Regions from separate parts of the Bacillus sp. UNC322MFChir4.1 genome, predicted to be linked through region 1. Evidence: riboswitches for the same ligand, from Rfam matches in the RefSeq annotation. Region 1 holds a riboswitch; the other holds the start of a gene.

Region 1 (3,532 bases):
TACCAGCACCACTACTATAGCCTACGTGTTTAATAGGTATTTTTCTCATAGAAATGAGCTGAATGATCAATAAAATTATTCCAGCTAATAAAAAACGTACACCATTAAAAGTAAATGGCCCGACAAATGACATGGCATTTTGAACAACAACAAACGTAGCTCCCCAAATGAAAGCAACAAACAATAAGGCGAGAGGCGCAATCCACTCTTTTTTCAATACACTACCTCCGTTCATTTTTTTGTATGGCTTTTCGTGCTAATTCGTCGGCTGCTTTATTTTGACTGCTTGGAATCCACTTTATAAAAAAGAGATCAAATTGCTGGATTATTTTTAGTGCTTCATCTAAAAGTGGTGCATATAATGGGTTTTTTACATATTGTTTTTCAACCGCGCGTTCTACAAGTTGTGAATCTGTTCGAAACGATACAATTTTATAATTATGTTCGGTGCAATAATTTAATGCAGTAAGTAATGCGTGATACTCCGCTTCATGGTTGCTCATAACTCCAAGCGGAACAGTCAGCTGTACAGGCGGTTGAATCCCTTTAATAAATACCCCAGCGCCGGAAGGGCCGGGGTTTCCTTTTGATGCACCATCAATGTACACTTCAATCAAACTGAAACCCTCCAATTAACCGATTGTAATACTATAGCAACATGTAAATGTTTCATTCGCTTTTAACATTTGAATTCCTTTTTTCTCTTTGAATTCGTTTGCCGGTTCTAATTCATCGGCGATGCCATACCAAGGCTCAATACATAAGAACGGTGCATCTTTTCCTGGTGTCCATACACCGACAAATGGGAATCCTTCAAATGATACTTTGACAAATTTATTATGATTGTGAGAACGGATAGTAATTTCACTTTTGCGCATATTTTCAAATATAAGCGCATCGTTTTGAAATAAATCATACGTAAGTGGAAGTTCTGTTGCTTCTTCTGCTACTACGAGTTTTTGTTTAGAAAGAAACGGTCCTTCTAATACACTTGCTTCTAGACGCTCTGGAGTACCGAAAGATAAATAGTAGTCTGTGAAAGATTCATTTGGTAATAATGGACAATTAAAACCGGGGTGTCCTCCAATTGAAAAATACATTTCTTCCGAGTTAGAATTGAATACTTCGTATGTTACGCATATAGATGTTTCATTTAATTCATAAGAAATAAGCAATTCAAATGCAAATGGATAGTTTTGTAAAGTTTCTTCATTACTAGTTATTGCATATGTAATTTTTGATTCATCTTGTTCTTTAATCGTAAATGTTAAATCTCGGGCAAAGCCATGTTGTGTTAATGAATACGGTTTACCATCAATATAATATGTATTTTCTACTAATCTTCCGACGATTGGGAATAAAATAGGTGCACGTCTTCCCCAATACTTTGCGTCTCCTTGCCATAAATATTCGGTAGAATCATCTTTTAAGCGAATGCTTTGCAGTTCTGTACCCTTTTCAGAAATCGACACGATCATTTTTTCGTTTTGAATCGTTGTTGCCATGAACAAACCTCCTAAATCTTTCATGTTTTTTATTATACGTCCTCTAAATAGAAAAGGACAGTGTATGAGCACCCTTTTGTACTTTATTTATTCATAAATAAAGTAACGATTTTTCTATATTGACTTGGACTCGAATAATAATTATAATTTAATTTTGTTTATTAAAATATTGACGTGGTTCGTAACCATCCCACGTAAAAAAACTAAGGAGATCGATCGTATAATGAAAGTTAAAACACTTGTTGCTAACGGTATTTTAGCGGCACTATATATTGCTGTTACTATGCTTATTCAACCTTTTGGTTTTACGAATATTCAATTCCGTATTTCAGAAATGTTTAATCATCTTATTGTGTTCAATAAAAAATATATTTACGGAATTGTGTTAGGTGTATTTTTAGCAAACCTCTTTTTCTCACCAATGATTGCATATGACCTTGTATTTGGAGTGGGGCAATCTATTATCGCCTTACTTTGTACAATTGTTTCAATGCGTTTTATAAAAGGGATATGGGGTCGTATGATCTTTAATACAGTGGTCTTTACAATTACAATGTTTATCATTGCAATTGAACTCAATCTTGCGTTTGATTTACCATTTTTGTTTACATGGTTAACATGTGCGATTGGTGAGTTTGTTGTAATGGTAATCGGAGGGCCTGTTATGTATTTTATTAACAAACGAGTACAGTTTGAGAAATTTGTGTAAGATTCATTAGAGAGTTGTTCACTTTATTGTGGCAGCTCTTATTTATTTTTCTCGTGTTATTTTGCAGCATATAAATCGCTACTACGCGCGGTTAAATACACTCATCCGCTTTATGGAGATAAATGAATTTCGAATAGAATACGGTCCGCATAGACAAAATAGGATAAAATAAGAGCATAATATTTAGTATGAATGTGCATGGGTTTTGCATATTAAAGGGGGAGCATAATGAAATATAAAATTACTTGGTTATATCGAACAAAACAAGGTTTAGAGACTAACCTAGAAACAGATTTTCTTCGTTTAGAAGAGGCAATACAGCTCGCTGCGGATTTTGAAAAAACAGGGAGAGCAAAGGAATTGTTTTTTCATGATGAAATGGGAGTAGAGTGGACGTTAAAAGAAGTTAAGAAACTAAGTAAACAAGTTGAAGAAGAGCCACAAGATCTTACGCTGTACTTTGATGGAGGATATGATGTTGAGACAAAAGAAGCGGGTGTAGGGATAAGTATTTACTATAAGAGACAGGGAAAATCGTATCGAATTCGCCGCAATGCTTACATAGAAGGAATTGATGATAATAATGAAGCGGAATATGCAGCGTTATTATATGGAATGAACATGTTAGAAGAGCTAGGGGTTAAGTATGAATCGGTGATACTACGCGGTGATTCTCAAGTGGTTCTTCAACAATTAGCGGGTGAATGGCCGTGTTATGAGGAACATTTAATTCATTATTTAGATCAAATTGAACGAAAAGCAAAACAGATGAAACTAAAACTAGTATGTGAACCGGTTTCTAGAAAGCAAAATAAAGAAGCGCATCAATTAGCAACACAAGCACTAGAAAGAACGGATATTGATAGTCATAAAGAAATAACAGAATAGGAGTGTAGAAGGAGTGAATCGTAAGCAGCTGATTAACGAGGTGAACGATTTATTAGAAACATATTGCGATGGTTGTTTTTTGCAAAAACATTTTCGAAAAGAACAGAGTAAATATTATGCTCACTCCTTCTGTATTCGGCAATGTACGATTGGAGAAAAGCTACAAGAGTATGGAAAACACCTGTCTTGAACAATCATCTCTTTGCTCAGGTGAAAGCTTTTTGACTATAAAGATATAATAGGTATACAGGTTAAAATGTTTCAAATGTAAAAAACACCCAGAAAAACTCTAGGTGTTTTTTAATTCTTTGCTTCTTGTAATTGATGTTCGCATCTTTCTAATTTGTCCTCTTGGTCCAACAAAAATGGTGCATCTAAATCTGTTGCTACTTCTTTCATTGTTTCGAGCTGCGAACGTGCGGACTCAACG
Region 2 (3,532 bases), 230 kb from region 1:
ATCTATAATAGAATCTAACATAGCAAAATTCGTTATCATTGTTGAGCTCGGTGGTTTTGGCGAAATTGTTACTTCGTCTATAGCAAGTAACCAATCTTGCCACTTACTTCCTTGCGTTTCAACTGCTGTACGAATCCCCTTTTGTTGTAATAACGAAATGAATGCCCCTAAATGCTTTAACAAGGCAGGATTCCCACCTGAAATCGTTACATGCGAGAAATTTTCTCCACCAATTTGCACTAGTTCAGAAAAAATCTCTTCTGGCGACATTTGACGAATTTGCTCTTTTGCCGAACCATCCCATGTAAATGCAGAATCACACCAGGCACAGCTATAATCACAACCTGCTGTGCGAACAAACATTGTTTTTTGCCCAACAACCATTCCTTCTCCTTGAATTGTCGGCCCAAAAATCTCTAACACAGGAATGTTACTCACCCATCATCCACTCCCGTCTTACTTCTGCATAGCTTGTTGGTGTTTCAAACAGGCGCACAAACTCAACACGCGCCCCTTTATATTCATTTTGCCTGGCACCTTTTGTTAACGCCTCTTCCATTTTCTCAAAAATCCATACAACCATATTTTCAGCAGTTGTATTCATAGCTGGAAGTGTTTCATTTAAGTAACGATGATCTAAATATATTTCAATTTCATTTTTCCAAATTTCCTTTATATCACCAAAATCAATCGCTAGACCAATTTCATTGACATAACCACTAATTCCGAAAATTACTTTATACGTATGGCCATGAAGGTTTTTACATTTCCCTTCATAACAGTGCAAATGATGGGCAGCATCAAATGTAAATTCTTTGCTCACCATAACACGCTTATTATGATACTTTAGTTGCTTACGCTCAATGTCCTGATCTATTTTTTGTAAATTTTCAACAATGCGAAATCCAAAGAAGTCTTGTGTCATTATGCTTTCGCTCCTTCACGCTCTTGTACATACTTATCAAGTCCTGCACTGCGAAGCTGACACGCTGGACATTCACCGCAACCATCACCAATCACTCCGTTATAGCACGTTAACGTTTTTTCACGGACAAATTCAAATGCTCCAAGTTCGTCTGCCAATTTCCATGTTTCAGCTTTATCAATCCACATAAGTGGTGTATGAATAACGAATGGATAATCCATCGATAAATTTAGTGTAACATTTAGCGATTTCACAAACACATCACGGCAATCTGGATAGCCGCTAAAGTCTGTTTCACACACACCTGTTACAATATGGCGTGCCCCTACTTGTTTCGCTAACACAGCTGCAAACGATAAAAACAATAAGTTACGTCCATCCACAAATGTCGACGGCAACTCGCCATCTTCATGGGTAATTTCCATATCTGTACGCGTTAACGCATTAGGAGCGAGCTGGTTTAACAAACTCATATCAAGCACAGTATGCTTTACACCTAATTCTTTTGCGATTTCTGCCGCACAGTCGATTTCGAGCTTATGACGTTGATTATAATTAAACGTCACTGTTTCTACTTCTTCAAACTGTTCTAGCGCCCAAAATAAACATGTTGTACTATCTTGACCACCACTAAAAACAACAACTGCTTTTTCCTTTTTCATTTCACTCATTCTCCTCTATTCTCGATTCCAAGAAGAAAGAGCGTTCTTGAACTGTCATACTAAAAAAAACAAAACAATACCTAAAAGGATATTGTTCTCTTCATAGTTTTTTATAGAGGGAGTTCGCGAACCTCTCCCATGCTAGGCATGGATTGTCTTCTTTAACTTTCACATTACATTGTAACATACCGAGTAGATGTGTGAAAAACGTCTATTTTTTCTGTTTTTTCAAAAAATAACATTTCATTTTCTTCCATATTAATAGTATGATAATTTTATATATCAAACCTTTTATTTCTCGGTACAAGGAGGTTTTTAACCTGAAGCTTTTTATTATGTACCTCTTCATAAATATATTATTTATTTTAGTTACAATGTTAATTTATCACTCATTTTGGAGTGAAAAGGGAAATCGCTCTCCAAAGCTCAATTCGTTTGTATTTATTCTCTCCTGCAGCATTATCACTATTGTTTGTATGTCATTTGCTGCAAAAGTTGATTACGGTTTTCAATTTGACTTCCGACATATCGTGCTCGTTGTCGGAACATTATCGGGAGGACCAATAGCAGGCGGTGCCATTTTAGGTGTTATGAACCTTTATCGTTTTTTTATTGGCGGCAGCGGCTTCATACCTTCACTTATTGCCTCTATTATTTTGTACATTTTTCTCTTTACTACATACAAAATATATATAAAAGGGAAAATCAAAACAAAAATGTATTTAGCTTTTTTCTACAGCCTTATTTACGGTATTGGCTGGATTCCCTATTTTCTATCTATCGTTCCAAACCCAAAGGACTATACATCTTATTTTATTATATATGAGTTATGCACAATTATAGGAACGATCTTAATTTTATACTTAATGGACGTTTTACAATCACAAGTCCGTTTTGCAAAAGAACTTGTGAACGCCGAAAAATTTCAACTCATCGGTGAAATGGCTGCTTCTATTTCACATGAAATTCGAAATCCACTTACATCAACAAGAGGATTTCTTCAATTGCTACAATCAAAAAGCCATTCAGAACAAGAAAAACTGTTATATTTAGACATCGCTATGCGCGGTATTGATCAAGCAAACCATGTATTAACAGACTACTTAACATTTGCAAAACCAAGTATTGAAAAAGTCCAAATATTACAGTTGGAAGAAGAATTACTTCATGCAATTACGCTCATGACTCCATTAGCAAACCTTTCTAACGTTTGTATACATTATACGAAACAAAGTAAAACATTTTATATAATGGGAGAAAAACAAAAGCTCAATCAATGCCTTTTAAACATTATAAAAAACTGTATTGAAGCAATGCCAAATGGCGGGGACCTTACAGTTACTGTAACACCTGCTAATAAACACATCCAATTACATATTCAAGATACAGGAATCGGTATGGACGCCGAACAAGTAAAACGCCTTGGTTCACCTTTCTATTCTACAAAAGAAAAGGGAACAGGTCTTGGAATGATGGTTGTCTTTAGTATTATAAAAGCAATGAACGGAAAGATTGACATCTCTAGCAAGAAGAACATCGGAACAACTTTTCTTCTTACATTCCCCTTAACGAAAAAAACGTGATGCAGGTGCATCACGTTTTTTTCGTTTCCTCTACAAGTTCCGCAAAAGCCTTCACTTTCCCATGCTGCGGCGGCTGTTCTTTTCGCGCTTTCCATTGCCTTTCTTGCTCCCGTTTTTTATTTCCCATTATTTCAACTCCTTTTCAGATGTCCTTATATATGTTCCAACATATGAAGGAGGAATATACATATACTGAGTGGTACAAAAACGATAAAAAATCCATCAGCTAGTTAATCAACTGATGGAAGTTTCACTTTATCTTTGTAAAATTGCATGTTTCGCTTCTTTTAATTGTGTTAGATGACGCTGTTCATGTAAATCTAAAAATTGCACCCATTGATATAAATTAAGCTCATCAAGTA

The links. Region 1 has a riboswitch for preQ1 ahead of BR72_RS17375 (QueT transporter family protein). Riboswitches for the same ligand answer to the same signal wherever they lie in the genome.
Region 2: it holds a riboswitch for preQ1, as region 1 does, so the genes downstream of both, queC (7-cyano-7-deazaguanine synthase QueC) here and BR72_RS17375 (QueT transporter family protein) in region 1, are expected to answer to the same signal.

What each region holds. Positions count from the first base shown of each region.
Region 1 is NZ_KN050809.1:24,892-28,423, reverse strand. It holds gene BR72_RS17390 (DMT family transporter) at 1-217, opposite strand, end outside; gene BR72_RS17385 (reverse transcriptase-like protein) at 222-617, opposite strand; gene BR72_RS17380 (aldose 1-epimerase family protein) at 633-1,505, opposite strand; PreQ1 riboswitch class I at 1,674-1,718, shown strand; gene BR72_RS17375 (QueT transporter family protein) at 1,729-2,214, shown strand; gene BR72_RS17370 (ribonuclease H family protein) at 2,443-3,102, shown strand; gene BR72_RS25805 (zinc-finger domain-containing protein) at 3,116-3,292, shown strand; gene BR72_RS17365 (DUF2564 family protein) at 3,403-3,532, opposite strand, start outside.
Region 2 is NZ_KN050809.1:254,983-258,514, forward strand. It holds gene queE (7-carboxy-7-deazaguanine synthase QueE) at 1-438, opposite strand, end outside; gene queD (6-carboxytetrahydropterin synthase QueD) at 431-925, opposite strand; gene queC (7-cyano-7-deazaguanine synthase QueC) at 925-1,587, opposite strand; PreQ1 riboswitch class I at 1,684-1,727, opposite strand; gene BR72_RS18570 (ATP-binding protein) at 1,962-3,170, shown strand; gene BR72_RS27185 (DUF6254 family protein) at 3,181-3,297, opposite strand; gene BR72_RS18580 (DinB family protein) at 3,426-3,532, opposite strand, start outside.